DNA from 2 places in the Streptomyces sp. NPDC058637 genome. Region 2 is predicted to be linked to the other one. Evidence: riboswitches for the same ligand, from Rfam matches in the RefSeq annotation. Region 2 holds a riboswitch; the other holds the start of a gene.
What was found. A riboswitch is a leader RNA that binds a small molecule or an ion and turns the genes downstream of it on or off. The one in region 2 is predicted to bind glycine.

Region 1: it holds a riboswitch for glycine, as region 2 does, so the genes downstream of both, gcvP (aminomethyl-transferring glycine dehydrogenase) here and gcvT (glycine cleavage system aminomethyltransferase GcvT) in region 2, are expected to answer to the same signal.

What each region holds. Positions count from the first base shown of each region.
Region 1 covers NZ_JBHXRD010000009.1:229,857-244,098, forward strand. Annotated here, with positions in the region: gene ACFWVP_RS12025 (hypothetical protein) at 1-401, shown strand, start outside; gene ACFWVP_RS12030 (DUF5999 family protein) at 692-898, shown strand; gene gcvP (aminomethyl-transferring glycine dehydrogenase) at 969-3,854, opposite strand; glycine riboswitch at 4,050-4,146, opposite strand; gene ACFWVP_RS12040 (PRC-barrel domain-containing protein) at 4,281-4,655, shown strand; gene ACFWVP_RS12045 (DNA polymerase IV) at 4,574-6,067, opposite strand; gene ACFWVP_RS12050 (MerR family transcriptional regulator) at 6,142-6,759, opposite strand; gene ACFWVP_RS12055 (bifunctional nuclease family protein) at 6,929-7,402, opposite strand; gene ACFWVP_RS12060 (MerR family transcriptional regulator) at 7,456-8,199, opposite strand; gene ACFWVP_RS12065 (FHA domain-containing protein) at 8,242-9,033, opposite strand; gene ACFWVP_RS12070 (DUF881 domain-containing protein) at 9,224-10,030, opposite strand; gene ACFWVP_RS12075 (small basic family protein) at 10,036-10,368, opposite strand; gene ACFWVP_RS12080 (DUF881 domain-containing protein) at 10,365-11,285, opposite strand; gene ACFWVP_RS12085 (sugar phosphate nucleotidyltransferase) at 11,386-13,881, opposite strand; gene ACFWVP_RS12090 (CDP-alcohol phosphatidyltransferase family protein) at 14,002-14,242, opposite strand, start outside.
Region 2 covers NZ_JBHXRD010000025.1:83,747-97,988, forward strand. Annotated here, with positions in the region: gene ACFWVP_RS24395 (ABC transporter ATP-binding protein) at 1-636, opposite strand, end outside; gene ACFWVP_RS24400 (ABC transporter permease) at 643-1,605, opposite strand; gene ACFWVP_RS24405 (ABC transporter permease) at 1,607-2,611, opposite strand; gene ACFWVP_RS24410 (ABC transporter substrate-binding protein) at 2,697-4,364, opposite strand; gene ACFWVP_RS24415 (enhanced serine sensitivity protein SseB C-terminal domain-containing protein) at 4,552-5,343, opposite strand; gene ACFWVP_RS24420 (enhanced serine sensitivity protein SseB) at 5,486-6,256, opposite strand; gene ACFWVP_RS24425 (AAA family ATPase) at 6,396-7,070, opposite strand; glycine riboswitch at 7,280-7,377, shown strand; gene gcvT (glycine cleavage system aminomethyltransferase GcvT) at 7,555-8,676, shown strand; gene gcvH (glycine cleavage system protein GcvH) at 8,767-9,144, shown strand; gene glyA (serine hydroxymethyltransferase) at 9,163-10,422, shown strand; gene ACFWVP_RS24445 (L-serine ammonia-lyase) at 10,577-11,962, shown strand; gene ACFWVP_RS24450 (cold-shock protein) at 12,144-12,347, opposite strand; gene ACFWVP_RS24455 (PucR family transcriptional regulator) at 12,574-13,713, opposite strand; gene ACFWVP_RS24460 (ferredoxin reductase) at 13,800-14,242, shown strand, end outside.

The sequences.
Region 1 (14,242 bases), on a different contig from region 2:
GGCGCTTCCTGATCCGCAACGGCGGGCGCGCCGTCGCCGCGGCGGACACCATGCTCACCGCCGACGGGTGGACCTTCTCGCACTTCTTCGAAGGGCCGTACCTCGCCTCGACCGAACTCGCCGTGCGACAGGCCGAGTCGGCGGCAGCGCACTACCAGCCGCGTCTGCTGTCCATCCCGGAGCTGTACATGCTCACCCTGTGGCTGCACGACGACACCGGGGCCGACGCCGCGGCCGGGGTGCTCGCCCCGACCGATGTGCTCGTGCCCCTGGCGCCCGCGCCTCCCGGGATCACCGCCCATCGCCCGCACCGGGTCGCCGATCTGCTCCCGGTCATGACCCTGCGTGTCGCCCCCGCTCCGGTTCCGGAGCTCCCCGGCCTCCTGGGGTCGCCGGCCTGACCTCCCGTACCCGTGCGCCCCCGCCGTGCGAACGGCGGGGGCGCATCCGTCCGCCCGTCCGGACTAGCCCGGTCAGGTCACCCCGAACCACCCGAAGGGACAGTGCGGTTGCGTTGAACCGTCCGGCCGGGTGATGCGTCATGGAAGGAGAACAGGAGCTGCGGCGAAATCCCTGCGGAACGACGCCCGTAGGGCAACACTGGGACCGGACCGATTTGATACGGGGGCGGGCCGTGAACACACCGTCAAGCCGCAGGACACTCGACTCAACGCAGCGAAAGAACCCATCCATGTGCCAGCACCAGCCACCCTGCCCGACCGCAGACTCCGCCGACCGGGAAGCCGCCCGCCTGACGGCACACCACCCGGAACAGGGCTGGAGCCTGCTGTGCAACGGCGTCCTGCTCTTCGAGGACACCGGTGAGCTGCTCCCGGACGGGCAGATCATCGCCCCGCACCGGACGCTGAGAAGCGGCCAGGTGATGAAAGCCGCCTGACCACGGCGGAAGAGACACAGGGGCCGGCCGGAGAAGTCTCCGCACCGGCCCCGAGGCGTGTCCGCGCGGCCTACTGGTCGTACTCGTCCAGGGGCGGGCAGGAGCAGACCAGGTTGCGGTCGCCGAACGCCCCGTCGATCCGGCGCACCGGCGGCCAGTACTTGTCGGCCGGCGTGACACCGGCCGGGAAGACCGCCACCTCGCGGCTGTAGGAGTGCGTCCACTCGCCGCCCAGCGCGGCCGCGGTGTGCGGTGCGTTGCGCAGCGGGTTGTCGTCCGCGGGCCACGTGCCGGCAGCGACCTTCTCGATCTCACCGCGAATGGCGATCATCGTGTCGCAGAACCGGTCGAGCTCGGCGAGGTCCTCGCTCTCGGTCGGCTCGATCATCAGCGTCCCGGCCACCGGGAACGACATCGTCGGCGAGTGGAAGCCGTAGTCGATCAGCCGCTTGGCGATGTCGTCGATGCTGACTCCGGTCGCCCTGGAGATCGGGCGCAGGTCCACGATGCACTCGTGCGCGACCAGACCGGCCGGGCCGTTGTACAGGATCGGGAAGTGCGGCTCCAGACGCTTGGCGATGTAGTTGGCCGCGAGCACGGCGACCTGCGTCGCCCGCTTCAGGCCCTCGCCGCCCATCAGCCGTACGTACGCCCACGAGATGGGCAGGATGCCGGCCGAGCCCCACGGGGCGGCCGAGATCGGCCCGACACCGGTCTCCGGGCCCGCGGCGGGCTGGAGCGGGTGGTTCGGGAGGTACGGCGCCAGGTGCGCGCGCACACCGACGGGACCGACACCGGGGCCGCCGCCACCGTGCGGGATGCAGAAGGTCTTGTGCAGGTTCAGGTGGGAGACGTCGCCGCCGAACTTGCCCGGCTTGGCCAGACCGACGAGCGCGTTGAGGTTGGCGCCGTCCACGTACACCTGGCCGCCCGCGTCGTGCACCTCGCCGCAGATGGCGGCCACGTGCTCCTCGAAGACACCGTGCGTGGAGGGGTAGGTGATCATCAGTACGGCGAGCTCGTCGCGGTGCTTCTCGATCTTGGCGCGGAGGTCCTCGATGTCGACCTCGCCGTCGTCGGCGGTCTTCACCACGACGACCTTCATGCCGGCCATCACGGCGCTCGCGGCGTTGGTGCCGTGCGCGGAGGACGGGATGAGGCAGACGGTCCGCTGCTCCTCGCCGTTGGCCCGGTGGTAGGCGCGCACGGCCAGGAGACCGGCGAACTCGCCCTGCGAGCCGGCGTTGGGCTGGAGGGAGACGGCGTCGTAGCCGGTGACCTCGGCGAGACGCTCCTCCAGCTCGCGGATGAGCGTGAGGAAGCCCTGGGCCTGCTCGGCCGGCGCGAAGGGGTGCAGCGCGCCGAATTCGGGCCAGGTGATCGACTCCATCTCGGCGGTCGCGTTGAGCTTCATCGTGCAGGAACCGAGCGGGATCATGCCGCGGTCCAGCGCGTAGTCACGGTCGGCGAGCTTGCGCAGGTAGCGCAGCATCGCCGTCTCGGAACGGTGCTGGTGGAAGACCGGGTGGGTGAGGAAGGAGTCGGTGCGCAGCAGGTTCTCGGGGAGCGCGTCGGCGGCCCCGGCGTCGAGGGTCTCGATGTCGCCGACGGCACCGAAGGCCGCCCAGACGGCGGCGATCTGGGTGCGGGTGGTGGTCTCGTCGCAGGCGACGGAGATCCGGTCGGCGTCGACGAGCCGCAGGTTGACCCCGCGCTCGCGGGCGCCGGCGACCACGCCTGCCGCTCCGCCCGGAACGCGGACGGTCAGGGTGTCGAAGTACGCCTCGTGCACGACGTCGGCGCCGGCGGCCCGCAGCCCCTCGGCGAGGATCGTGGCGAACCGGTGCGTACGCCGGGCGATGGTCCGCAGGCCCTCGGGGCCGTGGTAGACCGCGTACATACCGGCCATGACGGCGAGCAGCACCTGTGCGGTACAGATGTTGCTGGTGGCCTTCTCGCGGCGGATGTGCTGCTCGCGGGTCTGCAGCGCCAGGCGGTATGCCTTGTCGCCGTCGGCGTCGACGGAGACCCCGACGAGGCGGCCGGGCAGGCTGCGGGCGAACTTCTCGCGTACGGCCATGAAGCCGGCGTGCGGTCCGCCGAAGCCCATCGGGACGCCGAAGCGCTGTGTGGTGCCGACGGCGATGTCCGCGCCCAGTTCACCGGGCGAGGTCAGCAGGGTCAGCGCCAGCAGGTCGGCGGCGACGGTGACGACCGCCCCGAGCTCGTGGGCCTGCTCGATGACGGGCTTGATGTCCCGGACCGCTCCGGAGGCACCCGGGTACTGCAGCAGTACGCCGAAGACGCCCCGCTCGGCGACGTCGGCCGGAATTCCGCCGGACAGATCCGTGACGACGACCTCGACGCCCGTCGGCTCGGCGCGGGTCTCGATCACCGCGACCGTCTGCGGCAGGGTGTCGGCGTCGACCAGGAAGACGCCCTCCTTGACCTTGCCGACGCGCCGCGCCAGGGCCATGGCCTCGGCCGCCGCCGTGCCCTCGTCGAGGAGCGAGGCCCCCGAGGTCGGCAGACCGGTGAGGTCCGCCACCATCGTCTGGAAGTTCAGCAGGGCTTCGAGCCGCCCCTGGGAGATCTCCGGCTGGTACGGCGTGTACGCCGTGTACCAGGCCGGGTTCTCCATGACGTTGCGCAGGATCACCGGCGGGGTGAACGTGCCGTAGTAGCCGAGCCCGATCATCGGGGCGAGCACCTTATTGCGGTCGGCGAGACGTCGCAGCTCGGCCAGGACCTCGGCCTCGGTACGGGCAGCCGGAAGGTTCAGCGCCTCGGCGCTCTTGATCACGTCGGGCACCGCGGCGGCGGTGAGCTCGTCGAGGGAGCCGTAGCCGACCTGGGCGAGCATCTTCGCCTGGGCCTCGGCGTCGGGCCCGATGTGGCGCTGCTCGAACGGAATGCCCTGCTCCAGCTGGGAGAGCGGAGTGCGACGGGGGGTCATGATGGAGGCCTCCTGGTCTGTCACGACCTGCGAGGGGCACCACGGCGTGGCAGCCCGAACGGCCTCCCCATCTGTCATCTCGACCTGAGAGCTTCACCGGCACGGCCCGGGGGCGCACCGGCTTTCACCGTCGGTGAGGACGGGGGTCCGTCGCGGCACGTGCCGCACGGATCCCGCCCTGCTTTCCAGAGTGACCTCGTCCGCGCGGTACGGGGGCCTGAGAGATTCCGGGGAGGAGTTGCTCCTTCGGCGCCTCCGGAACTGCTCCGGAGGACTCTCCCGCGCGGGGTCGGCAGCCGTGTTCCAGACTACCAGCGGGCCCGGCACCGGCCGTCTCGAGTGGCCGAAGCCCCGGATCTGGCCTTTCGTAGTGCCTGTGGAGCAGTTGCGACCACCCTGATGCAGTTGCGACCAGTGGGAGGCACCGTGCAGACCGACATCGATCCGCGCAGCCTGATCGGCCGGAAGGCCTTCGACCGCAAGGGCGCCAAGATCGGAACGGTGGACGAGGTCTATCTCGACGATGCCACCGGTGTACCCGAGTGGGCCGCCGTACGGACCGGGCTCTTCACCCGGGACGCGTTCGTCCCGCTGGAACCGAGCGAATTCGTCGACGGCACACTGGTGATCCCCTTCGACCGCGCCCTGATCAAGGACGCGCCCGACTTCGGTGTGGGCCGCCATCTGTCCCCCGAGCAGGAGCTCCAGCTCTACCGCCACTACGGGCTGGACTCGGCCCCCTCCGGCGGAACCACCGGCCCGGACAGGGACTTCGGCAGGCTGGCCGGCCACGAGGAGTAGTCCACCGGGTTCCGCACCAGGGGCAGCGGGTCGGCGGGCCGGAGCTCCGGATCGTCGATACGGAACGTGCGCACCCGGCCGGGCGGCATCCCCGGCTCCTCGAACCGCACGGTGACACGGCCGACCCCGCTGCCCTGCACCCAGCCGTGGCCGTGGACCTCGTGCCGTACGTCGTGCCCGGCCTGCCAGCGCCGGGCGGACAGCGGCACGGCGCTCCCGCCCTCGGTGTCCCCCTCCGCCGCGGAGGCCCGCCCGTCCGGCACGGTGGCGCCCGCGGCCCCCTGCTCCTCGGCCCCCTGCTCCTGCGCGGCCTGCTGCTCGTGCGCGGCCTGCCGGGCGTCTGCGGCCTGCGCGAAGAGATCCTCCTGCGTGAAGTCGGCGAGCCCCGTGACTCCCACTCCCAGCAGCCGTACGCCACCCGTGGTGTCGACGGCCTCCAGGAGCCGGGCCGCGGCCTCCCTGACGACCGTGGGGTCGTCCGTGGGGCCGCGGAGGGTCTCGGACCTGGTCAGCGTCGAGAAGTCGTAGCGGCGGACCTTGAGCACGACGGTCCGGCCGGACCGTCCGGCGCCCCTGAGCCGTTGGACGCACCGGTCGGCCAGCCGCTCCACCTCCGTCCGGACGCGCACCCTGTCGTGCAGGTCCACATCGAAGGTGTCCTCGACCGACACGGACTTCGCGTCCCGCTCCGCGACGACCGGGCGGTCGTCGTACCCCAGCGCCATGCGGTAGAGCCCGACGCCGTGTGCCTTGCCCAGCAGTCGCACGAGCTCCGCCTCGCCCGCCTCCGCCAGGTCGTGGACCACGGTCATGCCCGCGCGCCGGAGGTGGTCACCGGTGGCCGGCCCCACCCCCGGGAGGGTCCGTACGGACATGGGGGCCAGCAGTTCACGCTCGGTACCCGGCTCGATCAGCAGCAGCCCGTTCGGTTTCGCCTCCTCGGAAGCGATCTTCGCCAGCATCTTGGAGCCCGCCAGACCCACGGAAGCGCTGAGTCCGGTGACTCCCCTGATGACCGTCCGCAACTGCTCACCGACCCTGCGGGCCGACCCGGAGTCGTCGGCGACCCCGCCCGCCTCCAGATCGACGAAGGCCTCGTCCAGGCTGAGAGGCTCGACGAGCGGGGACAGCCGCCCGAGCAGCTCCATCACCTGGTCGCTCACCGTGCGGTAGAGCGAGAAGCGGGGCACCAGATAGGCCGCGTTGGGCGCCAGCCGCCTGGCCTGCGCCATCGGCATCGCGGAGTGGACACCGAGCCGCCGGGCCTCGTAGGAGGCGGTGGCGACCACACCGCGCATGCCCAGACCGCCCACGACGACCGGTTTGCCGCGCAGGCTGGGCTTCGACGCCTGCTCCGCGGAGGCGTAGAAGGCATCCATGTCCAGATGCAGGATGGTGGGTGCGGCTCTCACGCCACCGATGCTGCCCTACGCCACTGACAACGGGACTGCCCGGCGCACGCGCGGCGCGGGGCGGTCCCGGTGGCTCAGCCCGCGCGGTTGCGCCTCCGGGCCAGCTCGTCGGTGGGATTGTTGCCGACCAGCGTCTCGCCGGTGTCGACGCGCTCGCCGTGCAGCTGGGACAACGCGGCGTCCACGTCCCGCCAGACGACACCCACGGCGATCCCGAAGACCCCCTGGCCCCCCTGGAGCAGTTTCACGACCTCGTCGGGCGAGGAGCACTCGTAGACCGTCGCCCCGTCGCTCATGAGGGTCATCCGCTCGAGATCCGTGAATCCCCGGGCCCTCAGGTGCTGGACCGTGGTGCGGATGTTCTGCAGAGCGACACCCGTGTCCAGGAACCGCTTGACGATCTTGAGGAGTACCACGTCCCGGAAACTGTAGAGACGCTGTGTCCCGGACCCGTAGGCCGGGCGCACACTCGGCTCCACGAGCCCCGTCCGCGCCCAGTAGTCGAGCTGCCGGTAAGTGATCCCGGCCGCTGCGCATGCTGTCGGCCCCCGATAGCCGATGTCACCTGCCACTGCCACACCGTCCGCTGCCATCATCGCCGGCTGAACCGGCTGTCTGATGGTGTGGTCGGCCGCACTGCCGTGCTGCCGGTACGGCCCACCCGCAGCCGTACCGTCGCCGCTGCTTCTCACGCCGACCTCCGTCCTTGACCTGCCCACTCGAAGGTAGGCAGTCACCAGGGGTGCGTCAACGATCGCCACACTCGGCACGCCGAGTGATAATCACCCTGAGGGTGGTTTCCCGTGACCGATTCCGGGGAACGGCTTCTCGGATGCGCTGACAGAGGCCCCTGTGGGACGGTCACTGGCTGTTCGTACCGAAGTCCTCCGGCGAGATCTGGTCGAGGAACTCGCGGAACTTCTCCACCTCGTCCTCCTGCTCGTCCGGGATGGCGATTCCGGCGTCGTCGAGCACCCCGTCACTGCCGTAGATCGGCGTACCGGTGCGCAGGGCGAGCGCTATGGCGTCGGACGGCCGCGCGCTCACCTCGACCCCGCTGGCGAAGACCAGCTCCGCGTAGAAGACCCCTTCGCGGAGGTCCGTGATGCGGACCTCCGTGAGCTCCTGGCCCACGGCCTCGAGCACATCCTTGAAGAGATCATGGGTCAGCGGCCTGGCCGGAGCCATGCCCTGCTGGGCGAAGGCGATCGCGGTCGCTTCCCCAGGGCCGATCCAAATAGGGAGGTACCGGTCGCCTCCCACTTCACGCAGGAGCACGATCGGTTGGTTGGAGGGCATTTCCACCCGGACACCCACAACGTCGAGCTCGTTCACACAGCAACCCTAGGACGTGCCCGCCATGTTTGGATAGTCGGGCTCCTCCGCGGTCAGTGGAAGCGGACCTTCAGAGCGGTCTGGACGAGCGCGGCGTGGAGCCGGACGGAGAGCTCCGCGAGCTCCCTCGCGGTGGCCTCCGCATGGGCCCTGGTCTGCGGATTCCGGTGCAGGCGCAGGGGTGCGACAACCTGCTCGACCAGCCCGGCCTCCCGTTCGGCAGCCGCTTTCACCGCACGCAGATGCCGAGGCTCCAGACCGAATCGCCCCAGATCCGCCACAAGCCGTGCCACGGTGACCGCCTCGGCCTCGTAGCTGCCCCCGGGCGTGGGGACGATCAGCCCGTACGACTCCCACTCGTCGAGCTGCTCCTCGGACACCTCCGCGGCGGCGAGAAGCTCGGAGCGGCCGATACGGGCGGCGGTGGCCCTCCCGGGGTCCGGGTCCCAGCGGCCGTCCGCCGGCTCGCCCTGGCCGCCGCCGGACGGCAGCGCGGCCCGCCCCCCGCGCGCCAGGGCGTCGAGGTGCTCGCGAATGACCTTGAGCGGCAGGTAGTGGTCCCGCTGCATACGCAGGACCTGGGCCAGCCGCTCCACGTCGGCGGCACCGAACTTCCGGTATCCGGAGGCGGTCCGCTGCGGCTCGATGAGCCCCTCGGCCTCCAGGAAGCGGATCTTGGAGATGGTGACTTCGGGAAACTCGTCGCGCAGCCGCAGGAGCACCGTGCCGATGCTCATGGCTCGCTCGTCCGCGGCGGCGGTGCCGTGTCCGGCACCGCCTGTCGGTGTTCGCAGCATGGACCTTCCTGAGGGTCCCCCCCGGACCGCGTCCGGGGAGGGTCACACGCCTCGCTGGCTCGCGTAGAAGACCAGCCGGTACTTCCCGATCTGGACTTCGTCGCCGTTGGACAGCGCGACGGAATCGATGCGCTCACGGTTCACATAGGTGCCGTTGAGGCTGCCGACGTCACCCACGGTGAAACTACCGTCCACGTTCCTGTGGAACTCCACATGACGCCGCGACACGGTCACGTCGTCGAGGAAGATGTCGCTCTGCGGGTGACGGCCGGCCGTGGTCAGGTCGCCGTCCAGCAGGAAGCGGCTGCCCGAGTTCGGGCCGCGGCGCACCACGAGGAGCGCGGAACCCGCCGGCAGGGCGTCCACGGCGGCCTGGGCCTCCGGGGAGAGCGAGGGGGCGGCCGTCTGACCGGTCACCTCGGCCTCGTACGCCTCGATGCCGGAGATCGAGATGGTCGAGGTCGTCTCCGCGGCGCGCTCGGGCACTCCACCCCGCAGCGGCGCGCCGCAGTTGGAGCAGAAACGGCTGGTCTCGGCGTTGCGGTGCCCGCACCTCGTACAAACCGGCATGGACGAGCCCTCCGGGGCGGGGGGAAACCCTCCACCCGTACTTGAGGTCGATGGTGCCCCGAAACCTATGCGTCCGGCACCACCAGGGTCAACAGACGACGCGCCGGACCCGCCGGCACCGTCCCCCGGCACTTCATCGCGGAAGAGCGGGCGCTCCGAGCCCTGCTCCTCGGCACCCTGACCCTGACGCGGAGCGCGGTGACGGGCAGCACTGTTGCTGTCCTCGCGGGCACTCTTTCCGAACAACTTCGCAAACAACTTCACGGGCGTTTCCCCTTGACCGAAATAGACCCGCCCGTGGGGCAGGACGAACCCTGAATGAACACACCTGCCGACCCGGACATCCTCACAACGTCCGTATCCACTCGACAGTTTCCACCACGCGCCACCGATCCGATGCGCCGACCCCCCGCAACCTCGTCCTCGTGTCCCTCCGGCCCCGCCGGCCGTGCCCTCACTGCGGTGACGACCGAGCGTAGTCAGGCTGCTCCGCCGGTCGCAAGGCATCCACGACGATGTCCTCGGAGCGTGTCACCTGCGCCGTGGCCTGCTCCTTCTCCAGCGTCTGCACCACTCCGCCGGGGATGTTCAGAGCCGGTTCGAGGTCCTGCGGCTTGCCGATGACCTCGAACTCGTACGGGGCCTCGATCTTTCGCCCGTCGACCCGGAGGTCGCCCGCGTCACCGGAGAAGTACGTATCGGCCACCACACGCACCCCGTCGACCTCGATGGCCTCGGCTCCGGCCGCACGCAGTTCCTGGATGGTGTCCAGGAGCATGTCCGCCTCGACGGCGCCCGTCGGGTCGCTGATGGTCAGGGTGATGCCGGGACCGTGGGCCGCGACCGTGCCCGCGAGGATACCGAGCTGCCGTTCCTTCTCCAAGGTCTGCTTGCGCGCCTCCTCCGCCTGGTCGGAGCTGTTCTCCAGCTCCGTGCGCTGGGCGTCCAGACGCTGCTTCTCGTCCTCGAGGCGCTGGGTGCGGTTGTCGAGCTCGTCCAGGATGCGCACCAGGTCCTCCTGGCGGGCGCCGCGCAGTGCGCTGTTGTCGCTGTTCGACCTGACCTGGATGGCCAGACCGAGTCCCAGGACGAACAGGAGGAGGGCGACGACGAGTTGGGCCCTGCTCACCCTGGGCGGCCAGAGGCCGGCCATCAGCCGTCGGCGTCCCGACATCTCCTCGGGCGCGGCGGCCGGGGCCGGTGCGGGCTCGGGGGCCTCGGGGGGCAGTGCGCCGCCGGGCGGATTCTGTTCGTTGGTCATCGGCCTCAAGCCCGGAAGACGTGCCGGCGGATTGCCGCGGCGTTGGAGAAGATACGGATTCCGAGGACGACCACCACACCCGTGGAGAGCTGGGCTCCGACGCCCAGTTTGTCGCCGAGGAAGACGATCAGTGCGGCCACCACGACGTTCGAGAGGAACGACACCACGAAGACCTTGTCCACGAAGATCCCGTCGAGCATGGCCCGCAGACCACCGAAGACGGCGTCGAGCGCGGCGACGACGGCGATCGGCAGGTAGGGCTCGACCACCGCCGGCACTTCGGGCCGGACCAACAGTCCGACCACGACTCCGACGACGAGGCCCAGTACGGCGATCACGATGTGCCCTTCCCTGTGTCTGCCGCACCACTGCCCGTGTCTGCGGCCTGAGGCTCTGCTGTTCGTACGATCAGGCTCGGCGCGGCCGGCAGACGTACCTTCTCCTGCTCGGAGATGCTGGTGCGGATGTCGAAGCTCTCGTGCAGCGCCTGCAGATACAGCCCGTCCGCACTGTCACGGAACGCGTCCGCGAGCTTCTTCCCGTCCCCCACCGCGAGCACGGTGTACGGCGGCACGAGCGGCCTGTTGTCGACCAGTATGGCGTCGCCCGCGGCGCGGATCGCCGAAAGCGCCGTCAGCCGCTGCCCGTTGATCGCGACAGCCTCGGCGCCGGACTGCCACAGGCCGTTGACCACCCGCTGCATGTCGCGGTCCCGTACCCGTCCGGTGTCGGCGAAGCCGGTCGACTCGCGCGGTCCGCCACCGCCCTGGTCGGTGTCCTTGGCGTCGTCGATGACGAGCTTGATTCCGGGCCCCTCGACGGGGGTCGCTCCGGACAGCAGTGCGACGAGGCCGCCCTGGTCGCCGCCGTGCTCCTCAAGTGCCTTGCGCTGCCGCTCGCCGACGTCCTTGCGCAGTTCGTCGACGTCCGCCTGGAGCGTGTCGGCCGCACTGGTCTCCGCGTTGACGCGGTCGATGAGTTCCTCGCGCTCCTTGGCCACCACGGGAGCCGCGACCTGGGCCTCGGCGGCACCGAGGGTCACCACGAGAGCGGCCAGCACCAGGCCCGCCGCGAGCCCCAGCTTCGCCTTGAGCGTACGGGGCATGCCTGCGCTGCCGTCGGCCTCGCGGCGTGCCGAAGCCTCGGCGTAACCCTCGTCCAGGCTGTGCTCCATCACCGTGGTCAGCAGCGACATGGACGCGTCGGGGCGGGGAGGCGGCGGTGCGCTACTCCGATCGGGGGGCGGCTGCGACATGCCGCACATCGTCGCACGTCATGGCGGCTGCCACCGAATGGCCCCACCGGTGGCCCGGAAGCCGCAGCGTAGCGGCTTCCGGGCCATCGTCGGGGGTCGGTCAGTCGCCCGCGCTGTCGACGATCGCCGCCCATTCGTCGAGCAGTGCCTGGGCGGAGGCGTCGTCGGGGCCTTCGGCCCACAGATGGGTCACGGCCTCCGCGCGGTCGGGCAGCACCATCACCCAGCGTCCGTCGGTCTCGACCACCCGGACACCGTCGGTGGTGTCCACGCTGCGCTCTCCGGCCGCCTCGACGACGCGCCGCATGACGAGCCCCTTGACGGCCCACGGCGTCGCGAGGTCGCGGCGCAGGACGTGGGCCCGCGGGATGCGGGCGTCGATCTGGCTGAGCGTGAGCTGTGTCCTGGCGACCAGCCCGATGAGGCGGACGAAGGCCGCCGCGCCGTCGAAGACGCTGCTGAACTCGGGGATGATGAATCCGCCGCGTCCGTCACCACCGAAGATGGTGGTGTCCTCCCGGCCCACCCGTGTCAGGTCGTCCGGGGAGGTGGTCGTCCACTCCACCTGCGTGCCGTGATAGGCGGCCACCTGTTCGGCGACGCGTGTGGTCGTCACCGGGAGGGCCACCCGCCCGCTGCGGCGCTCGGCCGCGATCAGGTCCAGCATGACCAGCAGGGCCCGGTCGTCCTCGATGATGCGGCCCCGCTCGTCGACCAGGGAGAGCCGCTCGCCGACGGGGTCGAACCGCACCCCGAAGGCCGCCCGTGCGGACGACACGATCTCCCCGAGCCGCACCAGTCCGGCGCGCCGCGTCTCCGCGGTTTCGGTGGGCCGCGACTCGTCGAGCCCCGGGTTGATGGTCAGCGCGTCCACGCCGAGGCGTCCGAGCAGGCTGGGCAGGACGAGCCCCGCACTGCCGTTGGACGCGTCCACGACGACCTTGAGGCCGGCGTCGGCGATGCCCGCCGTGTCGACGTTGCGCAGGAGCGATCCCGTGTAGGAGTCGTAGACGCTCGACGGGAAGTGCAGGTCCCCGATCTCTCCGGGGAAGGCCCTGCGGTACTCCTGGCGGGCGTAGACGCGGTCCAGCTTGCGCTGGCGGGCCTGGGAGAGGTCGGCTCCCCGCTCGTCGAAGAACATGATGTCGACGGAGTCCGGCACCCCGGGGGACGTCCGGATCATGATGCCGCCGGCGCTGCCCCGTGCGGTCTGCTGGCGGGCCACGGGCAGCGGTACGTTCTCCAGGTCCCGGACATCGATGGCGCTGGCCTGCAGCGCCGAGATGACCGCCCTCTTCAGAGCGCGCGCGCCGCGGGAGTGGTCACGGGCCGTGGTGACCGTCGCGCCCTTCTTCAGCGTCGTCGCGTACGCGCCCGCGAGCCGGACCGCGAGTTCCGGGGTGATCTCGACGTTCAGGATCCCGGAGACACCACGTGCACCGAACAGGTGGGCCTGCCCACGCGACTCCCAGATCACCGAGGTGTTGACGAACGCGCCGGCCTCGATCGTCTTGAACGGGTAGACCCGGACATTGCCCTGGATGATCGATTCCTCACCGACCAGGCACTCGTCGCCGATGACGGCGCCGTCCTCGATGCGGGCCGCGCGCATGATGTCGGTGTTCTTGCCGATCACGCAGCCGCGAAGATTGCTGTGGTCGCCGATGTACACGTTGTCGTGGACGACGGCCCGGTGCAGGAACGCACCGGATTTCACGACGACGTTCGATCCCACGACCGTGTGCTCGCGAATCTCGGCGCCGGCTTCGATCTTGGCGTAGTCGCCGATGTACAGGGGACCGCGGAGCACGGCGTCGGGGTGGACGTCCGCGCCTTCCGCCACCCATACGCCGGGAGAGATCTCGAAACCGTCGAGCTCGACGTCCACCTTGCGTTCCAGCACGTCGGCCTGGGCCTTGACGTAGCTTTCGTGGGTGCCCACGTCCTCCCAGTAGCCCTCGGCGATATAGCCGAAGATGGGCTTGCCCTCCTTCATGAGCTGCGGGAACACATCACCTGACCAGTCCACGGAGGTGTCGGCCTGGACGTAGTCGAAGACCTCGGGCTCCATGACGTAGATGCCCGTGTTCACCGTGTCCGAGAAGACCTGTCCCCAGGTCGGCTTCTCCAGGAAGCGCTCGACCTGGCCCTCTTCGTCGACGATCGTGATGCCGAATTCCAGCGGGTTCGGAACCCTCGTCAGGCATACGGTGACGAGCGCGCCCTTCTCCTTGTGGAAGGCGATGAGGTCGGTGAGGTCGAAGTCGGTGAGCGCGTCGCCGGAAATGACCAGGAAGGTGTCGTCCTTCAGGGCCTCTTCGGCGTTCTTCACGCTCCCCGCGGTACCGAGTGGCTTCTCCTCGTTGGCATAGGTGAGCTCCATACCGAGTTCTTCGCCGTCACCGAAGTAGTTCTTGACGAGCGAGGCGAGGAACTGGACGGTCACAACGGTCTCGTTGAGCCCATGCCGTTTGAGCAGCCGCAGCACGTGCTCCATGATCGGCCGATTGGCCACGGGCAGGAGCGGCTTGGGCATGCTTGAGGTCATGGGGCGAAGGCGGGTGCCTTCACCGCCTGCCATCACGACGGCCTTCATGTCGGAAACGTCCTCCTTGAACAGACGACGGTCTAGCCGACTTCGCCCGTCGGGGCAAAACACCAGAGCATTCGTTGCGGGCGTGCGACTCTGCACGTCACGCGCCAACGAGCTGATCGGCTACTTTTCATCCGCCTTGACGAGTCGGCGGACTTGGACCACGTAAAGGATCCCTGCCCACCAATAGAGGGTTGTACCCCACCCGGCGAACGCCCATCCGAAAATGGCGCCCGTCGTTGCCAGCCAACCACTACCGTCGCTGAGCAGCAACAAGGGGAAGGCGTACATCAGGTTGAACGTGGCTGCTTTGCCGAGGAAGTTTACCTGGGGTGGTGGATAGCCGTGCCGGCGCAGGATTCCC
Region 2 (14,242 bases):
GGTGATCATCAGCAGGGCGGTGCCCTCCTGGTCGACCAGTTCCTTGAGGAGCTCCAGGATCTGGGCCTGGATGGTCACGTCGAGCGCGGTGGTCGGCTCGTCGGCGATGAGCAGCCGGGGCGCGCAGGCCACCGCCATGGCGATGAGCGCACGCTGCCGCATACCGCCGGACAGCTGGTGCGGGTACTCCTTCAGCCGCCGGCGCGGGTCGGGGATGCCGACCCGGTCCAGCAGGTGGGCGGCCTCCTTGCGGGCGGCCTCCCCCTTCAGGCCTCGGTGGCGCTGGAGGATCTCGGTCACCTGGATGCCGATGGGGATCACCGGGTTCAGGGAGGACAGCGGGTCCTGGAAGATCATCGCCAGCTGGCTGCCGCGCATGTCGCGGAGCTTGCGCCGGCTGATGGTCAGCAGGTCCTGGCCGTCGAACTCGACGCGTCCGCCGACCTTCACGCCCTTGTCGGGCAGCAGGCCCATCAGGGCGAGCGAGGTCACGGACTTGCCGCAGCCGGATTCGCCGACCAGGCCGACGACCTGGCCCTGGTCGACGGTGAAGGAGACGCCGTCGACCGCGACGGAGTCCTTGCGGCCGCGTCCGCCGAAGGTGACGCTGAGCTGGTCAACATTGAGCAGTGCCATGGGAGATCAGCCTCGCAGCTTCGGGTCGAGGGCTTCGCGCATGGCCTCGCCGAGCAGGGTGAAGCCCAGTGCGGTGATGATGATCCCGACGGCCGGGTAGGCGGCCATCATCGGCTCGTTGTCGAAGAACCGCTGCGCCTGGGAGAGCATGACGCCCCACTCCGGGATCGCCGGGTCCGGGTTTCCGAGGCCGAGGTAGGACAGGGCCGCGGCTTCGATGATCGCGGTGGCGAGGCTGAGCGTCGCCTGGACGATCACCGGGCTCAGCGAGTTGGGCAGGATCTGCGTGAGGACGATCCGCTTCTTCCGGATGCCGAGCGCCTTGGCCGCCAGGACGTAGTCCGCGCCGCCCTGGGCGAGCATCGAGCCACGCAGCAGACGGGCGAAGACGGGGATCTGGACGACACCGACGGCGATCATCACGGTGGTCAGGGACTGGCCCATGACCGCCGCGACGGAGACCGCGAGCAGCAGCGAGGGCAGCGACAGCATGAGGTCGGTGATGCGCATGATCACGGTGTCGATCCGCTGACCGGTCCTGCCGCCGAGCGTCGCGGCGGCACCGGACAGGACGCCGACGGCGGCGCCGATGACCAGGCCGATGAGCATGGAGACCACACCCACGAGCAGGGTCTGGCGTGCCCCGACGAGCATGCGGGAGAAGAGGTCACGGCCCAGGTGGTCGAGGCCGAACCAGTTCTCGCCGCGCATGCCGACGAACTTGCCCTGGTTGGTGAAGACTTCACCGCGCCAGGTCTGGGCGGTGGGGCTGTACGGGGCGATCCACGGTCCCACGATCGCCATCACCACGAACAGGCCGATGACGACCGCGCCGATGATGGCCATCTTGCTGCTCCGCAGCCGCCGCAGCGCCTCGCGCCACAGGCTCGCGCCGGAGGTCGACTCGGTCTGCTGGGTCAGCTCGGCGAGCCGGTCGATCTTGTCGGCCCTCTTGGTCGATGCAGTCACGTCAGTGCACCCGCACTCTCGGGTCGATGATGCTGTAGGCGACGTCGACCAGCAGGTTGATGAGGACGTACACCATCGCGATGAAGAGGATGAACCCGACCAGGACCGGGTAGTCGCGGGCGTCGATCGAGGTACGGATGAAGGAGCCGATCCCTCCGAACGAGAAGACCGACTCCGTGAGCACCGCACCGGAGAGCAGGCTTCCGGTCAGCAGGCCGACCGCGGTGACCACGGGGAGCAGCGCGTTGCGGAGCACGTGCCGGCCGCGTACGACGCGCTTCTCCAGGCCCTTGGACTCGGCGGTGCGGATGTAGTCCTCGCCGAGGACCTCCAGGACGCTGGCCCTGGTCATCCGCACGATCACGGCGAGCGGGATGGACGCGAGGGCGATCGCGGGCAGCACGAGGTGCATGATCGCGTCCCAGGTCGCGTCGAGCTCACCGGTCAGCAGGCCGTCCAGGGTGGCGAAACCGGTGATGTCGGTGGCGTCGAGACCGGTGGAGAGCCGGCCGTAGCTCGGGAAGATGCCCAGTTCGACCGCGAAGATGCCCTTGAGCATCAGCGCGAGGAAGAACACGGGGATGCAGATGCCGATCAGCGATCCGGACACCGAGGCCACGTCGAGCCAGCCGCCGCGGTGGCGGGCGGCGAGGTAGCCGAGTGGGATGCCGACCAGGATCGCGATGACGATCGCCGCGACGCTGAGTTCCACGGTGGCCGGGAAGCGCAGGACGAATTCGTCCCACACCGGCTGACCGGTCTGGGTGGAGGTGCCGAGGTCCAGTTCGAAGATGCGCTTGAGGAAGCGCCAGTACTGGACGTAGACCGGCTCGTCGAGTCCCAACGCCCGGTTGATGCGCGTCACTTCGGCTTCGGTCGCCCGCTCGCCCAGGATCGCTGAGGCGGGTCCGCCGGGCAGTCGGTTCAGCCACAGGAAGAGGAGAACCGACAGGCCGAGCAGGGTGGGTATGAGCTGTAGCAGTCTTCGTACGACGAGTCGCAGCACCCCGCGTGCCCCTTTCTTACGTGTCGAAAAGTGGGCCCGCCCGGCCACCGGGAAGCTGTGGCCGGGCGAACCCACTGATGTGCGGTTACTTGAAGGAGACCTCGGCGAAGTTCTCCTGCGTCAGCGGGGAGACCTTCGGCGGGTTGACGTTCTTGGCGAACGCGATGGCGGGCGGCGACGACGAGATCGGGAGACCCGGCAGGTACTCCATGATGGTCTCGTTGGCCTTCTTGTAGGCCTCGACGCGGGCGGCCGGGTCGGTCTCCTTCGACGCGGCGTTCACCGAGTCGAAGACCTTGGCGTCCTTGAAGCCCCACTGCTTGTCGGCGCCGGCGAACCAGGTGCCGATGAAGTTGTAGCCGTCGTTGAAGTCACCGGTCCAGCCCAGCATGTGCAGGGCGCAGGAGCCGGCCTCGGTGGCGTCCAGGTAGTCCGGGGCCCACTTCATGGCCTTCGGGACGACCGTGATGCCGGCCTTCTCGAGGTCGGCCTTCATCAGCTCGAACATGTCCTGCGGGGCAGGCATGTAGGGGCGGGTGACCTCGGTCGGGTAGCAGAACTCGACGGAGAGCTTGCTCTCGCCGGCGCCCTTGAGGAGCTGCTTCGCCTTGGCGGTGTCGAAGGCGAACTCCTTCACCTTGTCCGAGTAGCCGGCGACCGTGTCGGGCATGAACTGCGTGGCGACCTTGCCGCCCTCGGGCAGCTGGGTCTTGACGATGTTCTCGCGGTCGATGGCGTGCGCGATGGCCTGGCGGACCTCGGGCTTCTGCAGCGCCTTGTTCTTCGACTGGGTCATGCCCACGTAGAAGAGGTTGAAGACGTCACGGGTCGGGACCTCGTAGCCCTCGCCCTCCAGCGTCTTGATGTCGGCGGGTGCGACCAGGTCGTATCCGTCGATGTCACCGGCCTGGAGCGCCTGGCGGCGGCCCTCCTCGGTGTCGATCGTGCGGAAGACCAGGTTCTTCACCTTGGCCTTGTCGCCCCAGTAGCCGTCGAAGCGCTCGAGGCTGACTTCCTTGTTGCTCTTGTTCCACTTGGTGATCTTGTACGGGCCGGTGCCGGCGACCGTGCCGGCCTCCTGGCTGTACTTGGGGTACGTGATCGCGTCGCCCTTGGCGGTCGCGTCCTGCTTCTCGTACTCCTTGAGGGCCTTCGGCGAGTGGATCGCCAGGGCCTGCAGCGAGAAGCCGCCGGGCAGGTTCGCCGAGGGCTCGTTGACCTCGATGACCGCCGTGTTGGCGTCCTTCGCGGTGCAGGACTTGTAGTTCGCCGCGGGCGCCTCGGCGTCCTCGTTCTTCGCGAAGCCGCCCATGATGGACTGCCAGTAGTACGAGACCGCGCTGGACTGGTACGTGCCCGCCCAGTTGAACCAGTGGTCGTAGTTCGCGCAGACCGCGTCGGCGTCGAACGTCTCGCCGTCGTGGAACTTCACGTCCTTGCGCAGGTTGAACGTCCACACCGTGCCGGCGGCGTTGCTCTCCCACGTCTCGGCCAGTCCGCCGACGAGCTTGCTGCCGCCGGACTCGTGCTCGAGGAGGGCTTCGAACGCCTGACGCGTGACCCGGAAGGTCTCACCGTCGCTGGCGAGCGCGGGGTCGAGGGACCCGGGGTCGCCCGCACCGGCGAAGACGAAGGTGTCCTTCGCTCCGTCCTTGGCATCGTTGTCCCGCTCACTGGAGCAGCCCGTGGCGATCAGACCGACGGCCACGGCCGCCGTGATCGCCCGAACGGTTCGGGACTTGTTTATTCGCATGGTGGGTCCACCCCAGGTCAGCAGTGTGTGGAGAGGCATTGATTGGCCCGAACACTACATTCGCGAAGCAGTGCGGAGAACAGTCCGCATAGCGGTGATACCTACCTGAGACCCGGACACTCAACAAAGCGGACAGATACGGGACATCCTGCCCGCGCTTGTTAACCGGTTCGAAATCAGGACCAGTTCAGTGGAGCTGTGACGGCGGGTAGCCGTACCCGGGAGCGGCGGCGGGCGGCGGGCCCGCCTGGGCGTGCGCCTCGCGGTCGTAGAACGGTCGGGAGTTCGCGCGCAGCCACATCGCGACCGGATCGTATTCGTCGGACATCGAGACGGTGGAGACCGGCAGCCCGTCGGGAACGACGCCGATCGACTGCCGCATCATCGCGCGGACCGAGTCGACGGAGGGCCGGCCCGTGTCGTAGAGGTCGAGTCCGATCGCGAGGTACGGGGCGCCGAGCGCGGGCTGTACCCAGGCGCGGCGCAGTGCGCGGACGGCCGGGGTGCGGTGGGCGTTGTGCGACAGGAGGGCGTAGAACTGCGGGATCTCGATGGCGGGTTCCGTCAGCCGCAGCGGGCCGGCCGGCATCCGGTCGAGGCCCGTCGCGATGCGGCGCAGGTCGAGCCAGGGGATGCCGAGGCCGCCGCCGGGGGCGTGCGGGTTGAGCCAGATGCCCCAGCGGTCGGGGAAGAGGGCGCGCGCGATGTCGCGGCCGGTGATCAGCTCGTGGGCCCTGTTCCAGCCGCTGGCCGAGAGCTCCTGGGCGGAGGTCACACAGGGGGCGTAGCCGAGGCCTTCGACCTCCATGTTGCCGTACTGGGCGTCGGGCGAGCCCGCCGTGCCGTGCCAGAGCAGCATCCAGATCCGGCCCTCGGACAGCGCCCGCAGCAGCGCCTCGTACGCGTCGAGGCGTCCGGGGGTCACCTGCCGCAGCATGTGCTCGACCTCTCCGGCCGCCGCGGTGCCTGACGCACTCACCCTGGGTCCCGCCCCTCATCGATCCGCTGTCCGCTGTCTCGCGGTGTCGTTCCGCCGCGCCCGGGCACACGGGGCGACCTCGCCATCAAACCAGCTTATGTGCCGTCCCTGACACCGGCTCGACGTCACGGGCGGCGTGTGCTCAGTGCCCCTCGCGCCGGTAGAACGGCCTGACCTTGTCCGACATCCAGTCACCCACCGGGTCCTGGGTCACGTCGAGAAGGACGAGATTGACCGGCCAGGGAGCCTGGACCCGGCCCAGGGCGCGGCCCAGGGCGTCCAGCGGGGCGCTCTGCCCGGCGCCGTCCCAGGTGGCGCATTCGACGCCGACGAAGAGGACCGGGTCGCCGCCCTCGATGCTGGCCAGTGCCCGGCGGGCGGTGCTCACCACGCCGATGTCCTGGAATTCGGCGGCCACCGCGGCGAGGAAGTCGACGGGGTCCTCCTTCCAGTCCGGCTCGTACAGCCGCACCCGCCCACCACCACCGGGCCCGTCCAGCGGGGTGCGTCCGGCCTTGCAGAGCTCGGCCACGGCCGGGGGCGGCAGCGGTACGCCGACGGCCCCGCCCGGGTTGACCGCGATGCCCAGCTGGGGCGGGAGTCCGCGGGCGAACTCCCGGGCGGGCGCCACGGCGAAGGACATGTGGGAGCCGACGCAGTGCAGGAACTGCGCCTCGGAGCTGAACACGGGGACGTAGGCGCCACCGTCGATGTCGACCGTCGGCAGGTCCAGGTCGGGGCTGTCGGGTCCGCCACCGTTCGGGAGGGGGACCCAGACCTGGCTGCGGCCGAGGACCTCGACGAGCCGGCTTCCGGCCCCGGGCACGCCGAGGGCCGCGCTGAGCACTTCTTCGAGCTCGTTGGCCGGCCATCCGTGCTGCGGATGGACGTGGGCCTGGGCCGGAATGTCCACGGTGTGTGTCCCCTTCTCGCCATGCTGTGCGGCAGAAACCTTAGACGAGCCGCGCCCGGACGGCGGTGACAGGGACGACGACGCGGGCCGGGACCGCCGTACCGTCCAGATTCCGGACAGCCGGACGGCGATTCCCGGCCTATGCGTCTGCAAACGAGACCAGGGTGATCGCCGCGGCGGCCTCACGGTCGAGGAGCACCGCGGAGGCGCAGCCCGGCGGCAGCAGTCCGTCCTCGGTGTCGCGCAGCAGGCGCCCCACCGCGCGCCGGTGGCGGGCGAAGGCGTAGCCCGAGACCCCGCGGCCGCGCTCCCGCTGCCCCTCCCTGGCCACCTGCGGGGTGACGTCGAGCAGGACGAGGTGCAGGGTGCCGGTGCGCCGTCGGGCCGCGCGCGCCAGCCACCGCCGCACCCATGCCTGCGTACCGCAGTCGTGCACGACGACGGATCCGCCGGAGCGCAGCGCCCGCCACAGCCCGAAGTAGTGCGCGACGCGCACCAGGGGGCGGTACAGGGCGTACGGGAGTAAGCCGGGCAGCGAGGCCGCCCAGCGGTCCCTGGTGTCCTGGGAGTCGATCGCGTGTTCCCGGACCGCGCGCCGGATCAGCGTCGACTTCCCGCTGCCGGGCAGCCCGGAGACCACCACCACGTCGCCCGCCGCGAAGTCCAGGCTGCGCGGGCCTTGCCCGCCCCGGCCCCGCAGGTCACGCACCACCGGGGCGTGCGCGCCCGGAAGCTCCCGGGCGGGTGCCCCCTGCTGTGCGGGCATCGCACCGCGCGCTGCTCCTGTAGTTGTCACGTAGCGCTGCAACGTCATCGCCCTCCCCCTGCCGAGTCACCCACACCTGACCTCCCGAGAAGTGTAAAGAAAAGGTAATGCGGCACAACCGGTTACGGCTGTACGGGCCGTGCCGGGCGCGCCGCCGTGCGGGTGCCTTCCGGCCGCGGGCCGCCCGTACGGATCCGGACACCCCACTCTCCCGCAATGCGTGCGATGATGACCCCGCCAACTCCATACCGGCCGTTTGAATCCGCGCGGGAGAGTCCCGGTCACTGTGTGCACCGGGCGCCGAAGGAGCAAGTTCCTCCCTTGAATCTCTCAGGCCCCGTACCGCGCGGATGAGGCAGATCTGAAAAGCGGGCCGTTCTGCGGCTCCACCCAAGGTGCAAGCCGACCCCGGAGGGGCTGACCCGTTCAGACCCCCTCCCGGACCCTTTCAGGGGGTCCCGGCGAACCTCTCAGGTTCCGATGACAGATGGGGAGGGATCGTCCTCTGTCGTCATGCCCTGGAGCCGTATCCATGAGCACTGCCCCCGCCTCCCGTCTCACCGCCCTCGACGCGCTGCACCGTTCGCTGGGCGCGACCATGACCGACTTCGCGGGCTGGGACATGCCCCTGCGCTACGCCAGTGAGCGCGACGAGCACAACGCCGTGCGTACCCGGGCCGGTCTCTTCGACCTGTCGCACATGGGCGAGATCACCGTGACCGGACCGCAGGCGGCGTCCTTCCTGAATTACGCCCTGGTCGGCAACATCGCCACCGTGGGCCCGGGGCGGGCCCGCTACACGATGATCGTCGCCGAGGACGGCGGGATCCTGGACGACCTGATCGTCTACCGCCTCGGCGAGACCGAGTACATGATCGTCGCGAACGCGGGCAACGCCCAGACCGTCCTGGACACGCTCGTCGGGCGTGCCGGGGCCTTCGACGCCGAGGTGCGGGACGACCGGGACGCGTACGCGCTGCTCGCCGTCCAGGGACCCGGGTCCCCCGCGATCCTGAAGTCGGTCACGGACGCCGACCTGGACGGACTGAAGTACTACGCGGGCCTGCCGGGCACGGTCGCCGGCGTCCCGGCGCTCATCGCGCGCACCGGCTACACCGGCGAGGACGGCTTCGAGCTCTTCGTCTCCCCGGAGCACGCCGAGCAGCTGTGGAAGGCCCTCACCGAGGCGGGTGCCCCGCACGGCCTGATCCCGTGCGGTCTCTCCTGCCGCGACACGCTGCGCCTGGAGGCGGGCATGCCGCTGTACGGGCACGAGCTGACCACCGCGCTGACCCCCTTCGACGCGGGTCTCGGCCGGGTCGTGAAGTTCGAGAAGGAGGGCGACTTCGTCGGGCGCGAGGCGCTGGAGGCCGCCGCCGAGCGGGCCGAGACCGCTCCGCCGCGCAAGCTGGTCGGCCTGGTCGCCGAGGGCCGCAGGGTCCCGCGCGCCGGGTTCTCCGTCGTCGCCGGGGGTCAGGTCGTCGGCGAGGTCACCTCGGGCGCCCCCTCCCCCACGCTGGGCAGGCCGATCGCCATGGCGTACGTGGACGCGGCGTACGCCGCGCCCGGCACCGAGGGTGTCGCCGTCGACATCCGGGGCGCGCACGAACCGTACGAGGTCGTGGCGCTGCCCTTCTACAAGCGCGAGAAGTAGTCCCGCTCGCCCGGGACGTGACGTAGTCCCGTCTCACCACGCAAGACCACCGTTCATCAGCACTCCCCCGCGTACAGGAGAATTCAGACCATGAGCAACCCCCAGCAGCTGCGGTACAGCAAGGAGCACGAGTGGCTGTCGGCCCTCGAGGACGGCGTGGCCACGGTCGGCATCACCGAGTTCGCGGCCAACGCGCTCGGGGACGTCGTCTACGCGCAGCTCCCGGAGGTCGGTGACACGGTGACCGCGGGCGAGACCTGCGGCGAGCTGGAGTCGACCAAGTCGGTCAGCGACCTGTACTCGCCGGTGACCGGCGAGGTGACCGCGGCGAACCAGGACGTCGTGGACGACCCGTCGCTGGTGAACTCCGCCCCCTTCGAGGGCGGCTGGCTGTTCAAGGTGCGTGTCGCGGAGGAGCCGAAGGACCTTCTCTCCGCCGACGAGTACACCGAGTTCTCCGGTAACTGAGACCCAAGGGACCACCTGATGTCGCTTCTGAACTCCTCCCTCCACGAGCTGGACCCGGACGTCGCCGCCGCCGTCGACGCCGAGCTCCACCGCCAGCAGTCCACCCTCGAGATGATCGCCTCGGAGAACTTCGCTCCGGTCGCGGTCATGGAGGCTCAGGGCTCCGTCCTCACCAACAAGTACGCCGAGGGCTACCCGGGCCGCCGTTACTACGGCGGCTGTGAGCACGTCGACGTGGTCGAGCAGATCGCCATCGACCGCATCAAGGCGCTCTTCGGCGCCGAGGCCGCGAACGTCCAGCCGCACTCCGGTGCGCAGGCGAACGCCGCCGCGATGTTCGCGCTGCTGAAGCCGGGCGACACGATCATGGGCCTGAACCTCGCCCACGGCGGTCACCTGACCCACGGCATGAAGATCAACTTCTCCGGCAAGCTCTACAACGTGGTCCCGTACCACGTGGACGACACCGGTGTCGTGGACATGGCCGAGGTCGAGCGCCTGGCCAAGGAGTCCAAGCCGAAGCTGATCGTGGCCGGCTGGTCCGCGTACCCGCGTCAGCTCGACTTCGCCGCCTTCCGCCGCATCGCGGACGAGGTCGGCGCGTACCTGATGGTCGACATGGCGCACTTCGCCGGCCTGGTCGCCGCGGGGCTGCACCCGAACCCGGTGCCGCACGCCCACGTGGTCACGACCACCACGCACAAGACCCTCGGCGGTCCGCGCGGCGGCGTGATCCTGTCGACGCAGGAGCTCGCCAAGAAGATCAACTCCGCGGTCTTCCCCGGTCAGCAGGGCGGCCCGCTGGAGCACGTGATCGCCGCCAAGGCGGTCTCGTTCAAGATCGCGGCGGGCGAGGAGTTCAAGGAGCGGCAGCAGCGCACCCTGGACGGCGCCCGCATCCTGGCCGAGCGGCTGGTCCAGCCGGACGTCTCCGAGGTGGGCGTCTCCGTCCTCTCCGGCGGTACGGACGTCCACCTGGTCCTCGTCGACCTGCGCAACTCCGAGCTGGACGGCCGGCAGGCGGAGGACCGGCTCCACGAGCTGGGCATCACGGTCAACCGGAACGCCATCCCGAACGACCCGCGGCCCCCGATGGTCACCTCCGGTCTCCGGATCGGTACGCCGGCCCTGGCGACCCGTGGCTTCCAGGCCGAGGACTTCACCGAGGTCGCGGAGATCATCGCCTCCGCGCTCAAGCCGGCCTACGACGCCGACGACCTCAAGGCCCGTGTGAGCGCGCTCGCCGGGAAGTTCCCGCTGTACCCCGGCCTCAAGTAGGTCACCCGCAGTTCGCACGCCGGGTGGGGGCACCGCGCACACTGAAGAGTGAGCACGGTGCCCCCACCCCTGTCCCCGCGCTCTTCGTGCCCACCGGCCCGTCCCGCACCACCCGGCAGACAACGGCGTCTACCAACCCCTTAGGAGTACTCCCGTGGCCATCTCGGTCTTCGACCTCTTCTCGGTCGGCATCGGCCCGTCCAGCTCCCACACCGTCGGCCCGATGCGCGCGGCCCGCATGTTCGCCCGCCGCCTCAAGAACGAGGGCCTGCTGGCCCACACCACGTCGATACGGGCGGAGCTGTACGGCTCGCTCGGCGCGACCGGCCACGGCCACGGCACCCCCAAGGCGGTCCTGCTCGGTCTGGAGGGCGAGTCGCCCCGCACCGTCGACGTGGAGGGTGCCGACGCCCGTGTCGAGGTGATCCGCTCCACGGGGCGCATCAACCTCCTCGGCATGCACGAGATCCCCTTCGACGCCGACGAGCAGCTGGTCCTGCACCGCCGCAAGGCGCTGCCGTACCACGCCAACGGGATGACGGTCCTCGCGTACGACCACGAGGGCGCCACGCTCCTGGAGAAGACGTACTACTCGGTCGGCGGCGGCTTCGTCGTCGACGAGGACGCGGTGGCCGGCGAGAACCCGATCGTCCCGGACGACACCGTCCTCAGGCACCCCTTCCGCACCGGCGACGAGCTGCTGCGGCTCGCCCGTGAGACGGGTTTGTCCATCTCCTCCCTGATGCTGGAGAACGAGAAGGCCTGGCGCACCGAGGACGAGATCCGCACCGGCCTCCTGGAGATCTGGCGCGTCATGCAGGCCTGTGTCTCGCGCGGCATGTCCCGCGAGGGCATCCTGCCCGGCGGCCTGAAGGTCCGCCGCCGCGCCGCGAACTCGGCCCGTCAGCTGCGTGCCGAGGGCGATCCGCAGGCGCACGCGATGGAGTGGATCACCCTCTACGCGATGGCCGTCAACGAGGAGAACGCCGCGGGCGGCCGTGTCGTGACCGCCCCGACGAACGGCGCCGCGGGCATCATCCCGGCCGTCCTGCACTACTACATGAACTTCGCCGCCGGCGGCTGCACCGAGACGGAGAAGGACGACAGCGTCGTCCGCTTCCTGCTGGCCGCCGGAGCCATCGGCATGCTCTTCAAGGAGAACGCCTCGATCTCCGGCGCCGAGGTCGGCTGCCAGGGCGAGGTCGGCTCCGCCTGCTCCATGGCGGCGGGCGCCCTCGCCGAGGTCCTGGGCGGCTCCGCCGAGCAGGTGGAGAACGCGGCCGAGATCGGCATGGAGCACAACCTCGGCCTGACCTGCGACCCGGTGGGCGGCCTGGTCCAGATCCCCTGCATCGAGCGCAACGGCATGGCGGCCGTGAAGGCGGTCACGGCGGCCAGGATGGCGCTGCGCGGCGACGGCAGCCACAAGGTCTCCCTCGACAAGGTCATCAAGACCATGAAGGAGACGGGCGCGGACATGAGCGTCAAGTACAAGGAGACCGCGCGCGGCGGGCTCGCGGTGAACATCATCGAGTGCTAGGAAGACAGGCCCTGACCAGCGCGTCCGTACCTTTCGGCGCTGTCAGGCCTGCCCTGCTCACCTGGCGGAATGTCCCCGAAAGGTCCCTGGGACAGACGTGAAAGTCCCCGAAAAGTCCGCGGGACGTCCCCCGAGGGGCCTCGCTGGTCGCGGTTCGAGTCGGCCACGCAAGGTAGGGGGATCAGGCGAGGTCGATGTTCTCCGCCTGGGGGCCCTTCTGGCCCTGAGTGACGTCGAACGTCACGGCTTGGCCCTCCTGGAGCTCACGGAAGCCCGAGGAGTTGATCGCCGAGTAGTGGGCGAAGACGTCCGGGCCGCCAGCGTCCTGGGCGATGAAGCCGAAGCCCTTCTCCGCGTTGACCCACTTCACGGTTCCCGTAGCCATGTCTCGTGCCTTCCAGTCGGTGAACGCCTCCCACACGATGCGGAAGGCGGAGGTGATCGCCCTGGTTCCTGCGGCACAGCACGGTCCACCCCGACCGGCGCACTTCTCGGCCCGCCCTCCCGACGCCTGCCCACACCAGCGGTGCGCGGTGCGCGAAGTAGCCGTGGCCACCGGCCTGGCAGGCTCCATGAGCCGGCTGATGGCACCGAGAATGAGTCAGTACTCGTCAGCTGACCCGAAGAGCGACCGCCAGCGTCAGTTCGAGGACCCGGTGTGGCGATGCGAGATCCGGAAACAGCTCCCGCAGCTGCGTCATCCGGTACCGGACTGTCTGCGGATGGACGAACAACGCCGCCGCCACCTCATCCCGCCTGCCCTGGTGCAGCAGCCACGCCCGCAACGTCTCCTCCAGGCGTCGTGCGGTCGCGACAGGCAAGGTCCGCAGCGGTGCGAGGGCTCGGGCACGAAGGTCTGCGAACGCGTCCAGGTCGGCGCTCAGCATCAGCTCGGGCAGGTGGTCCTCGGTGTCGCGAATATCGGAGGAGAGGGAGCGCGCGCGTACGGCTCGTGCGTACGAGGCGGACGCACGAGTCCATGGTCGGGCCGGGCCGACCACGGCGGTGCGGTCGGTCAGCTGCCGCAAGAGGTGTGATCGGTCCGCATCGGGGACGAGCAGCACACCGGTGGCGTCCGGTAGATCGTCGAGGACGAGGGTGCTCGGGTCGAGCGCGCGGTAGGCAGGCCGGGCCTGGGCGGCGGGCAGCAGGACCGCGGTCAGCGAAACCGGGGGCTGCCACCCGGCCCGTTGAACAGAGGCCAGCAGCACGTCCGGGCTCGCGCCGGCGAGGAGGTCGCGGGCCAGGTGTTCCAGGTGGCGCTCGTGGGCCCTGCCCCGGGCGGCCAGTTCGTCGGCGTGGCCCGCGGCGCTCGCGGCGGAGAGCTCGTCGATGTACGCGAAGGTCAGCTCGGCGAACTTGGCGACCTCGGCGGCGGGCAGACCTGCGGGTACGGCACCCGCTGCCAGGCATCGCCAGGCCACGCGGGCGCCGACGCGGTACGCGCTGAGCAGGGCGTCCATCGAACGGCCGGAGCGCACCTCGCCGCGGCCCAGCTCGTAGGCCGCGTCACCGGCGTCGCCGCCTGTGGCGTTCCCGCTCGCGAGGTCCAGGTAGTGCCCCAGGGCGGTGCGGACGGCTCGGCGGATGGTGCCGCCCATACGGCCCGAAAGGGCGTTGGCGTAGGGAGGGACCTCGTCGATGATCGCCTGGACGACCTCGTCGGCGGTGGTCTTCAGCGCGGCCCGAAGTGCGGTGACCGTCGTCTCGTCCAGGGCCAGTTCGCTGGCCCTCCGGGTTGCATGGCTCACGTTTTGTTCCCTACGAACAATTCAGCCGACCAGATTCACATCCTACGGTCAGGACTTTACGCCTTGAGGCGCAGCAAGCTGGAGACATGACGAGTGCAGCCCTCCGCAGCAGGGCGTGGAAACTGCTGGAGATGGTCACGACGCCGCTGCTGCCGTCGGACTACCTCGACCTGGTCAGCCCGCTGCGTGCGGGCGCCGACTTGCGTGGGCGCATCGAGGCCGTGCACCCCGAGACGGGTGACGCCGCGACCATCGTGATCAGGCCGGGACGGGGCTGGCGCGGCCACACAGCCGGTCAGTACGTGCGGATCGGGGTCGACGTCGACGGGGTGCGCCTGTGGCGTGCCTACTCCATCACCTCGCCGACGAACCGCCAGGACGGCCGCCTCACGATCACCGTGAAGGCGATCCCGGACGGCAAGGTCAGCGGCCACCTGGTCCGCAGAGCGAAACCGGGCACCCTGATCCAGCTCGACCAGCCGACCGGTGACTTCGTGCTGCCGCAGGCCAAGCCCGCCAAGGTGCTCTA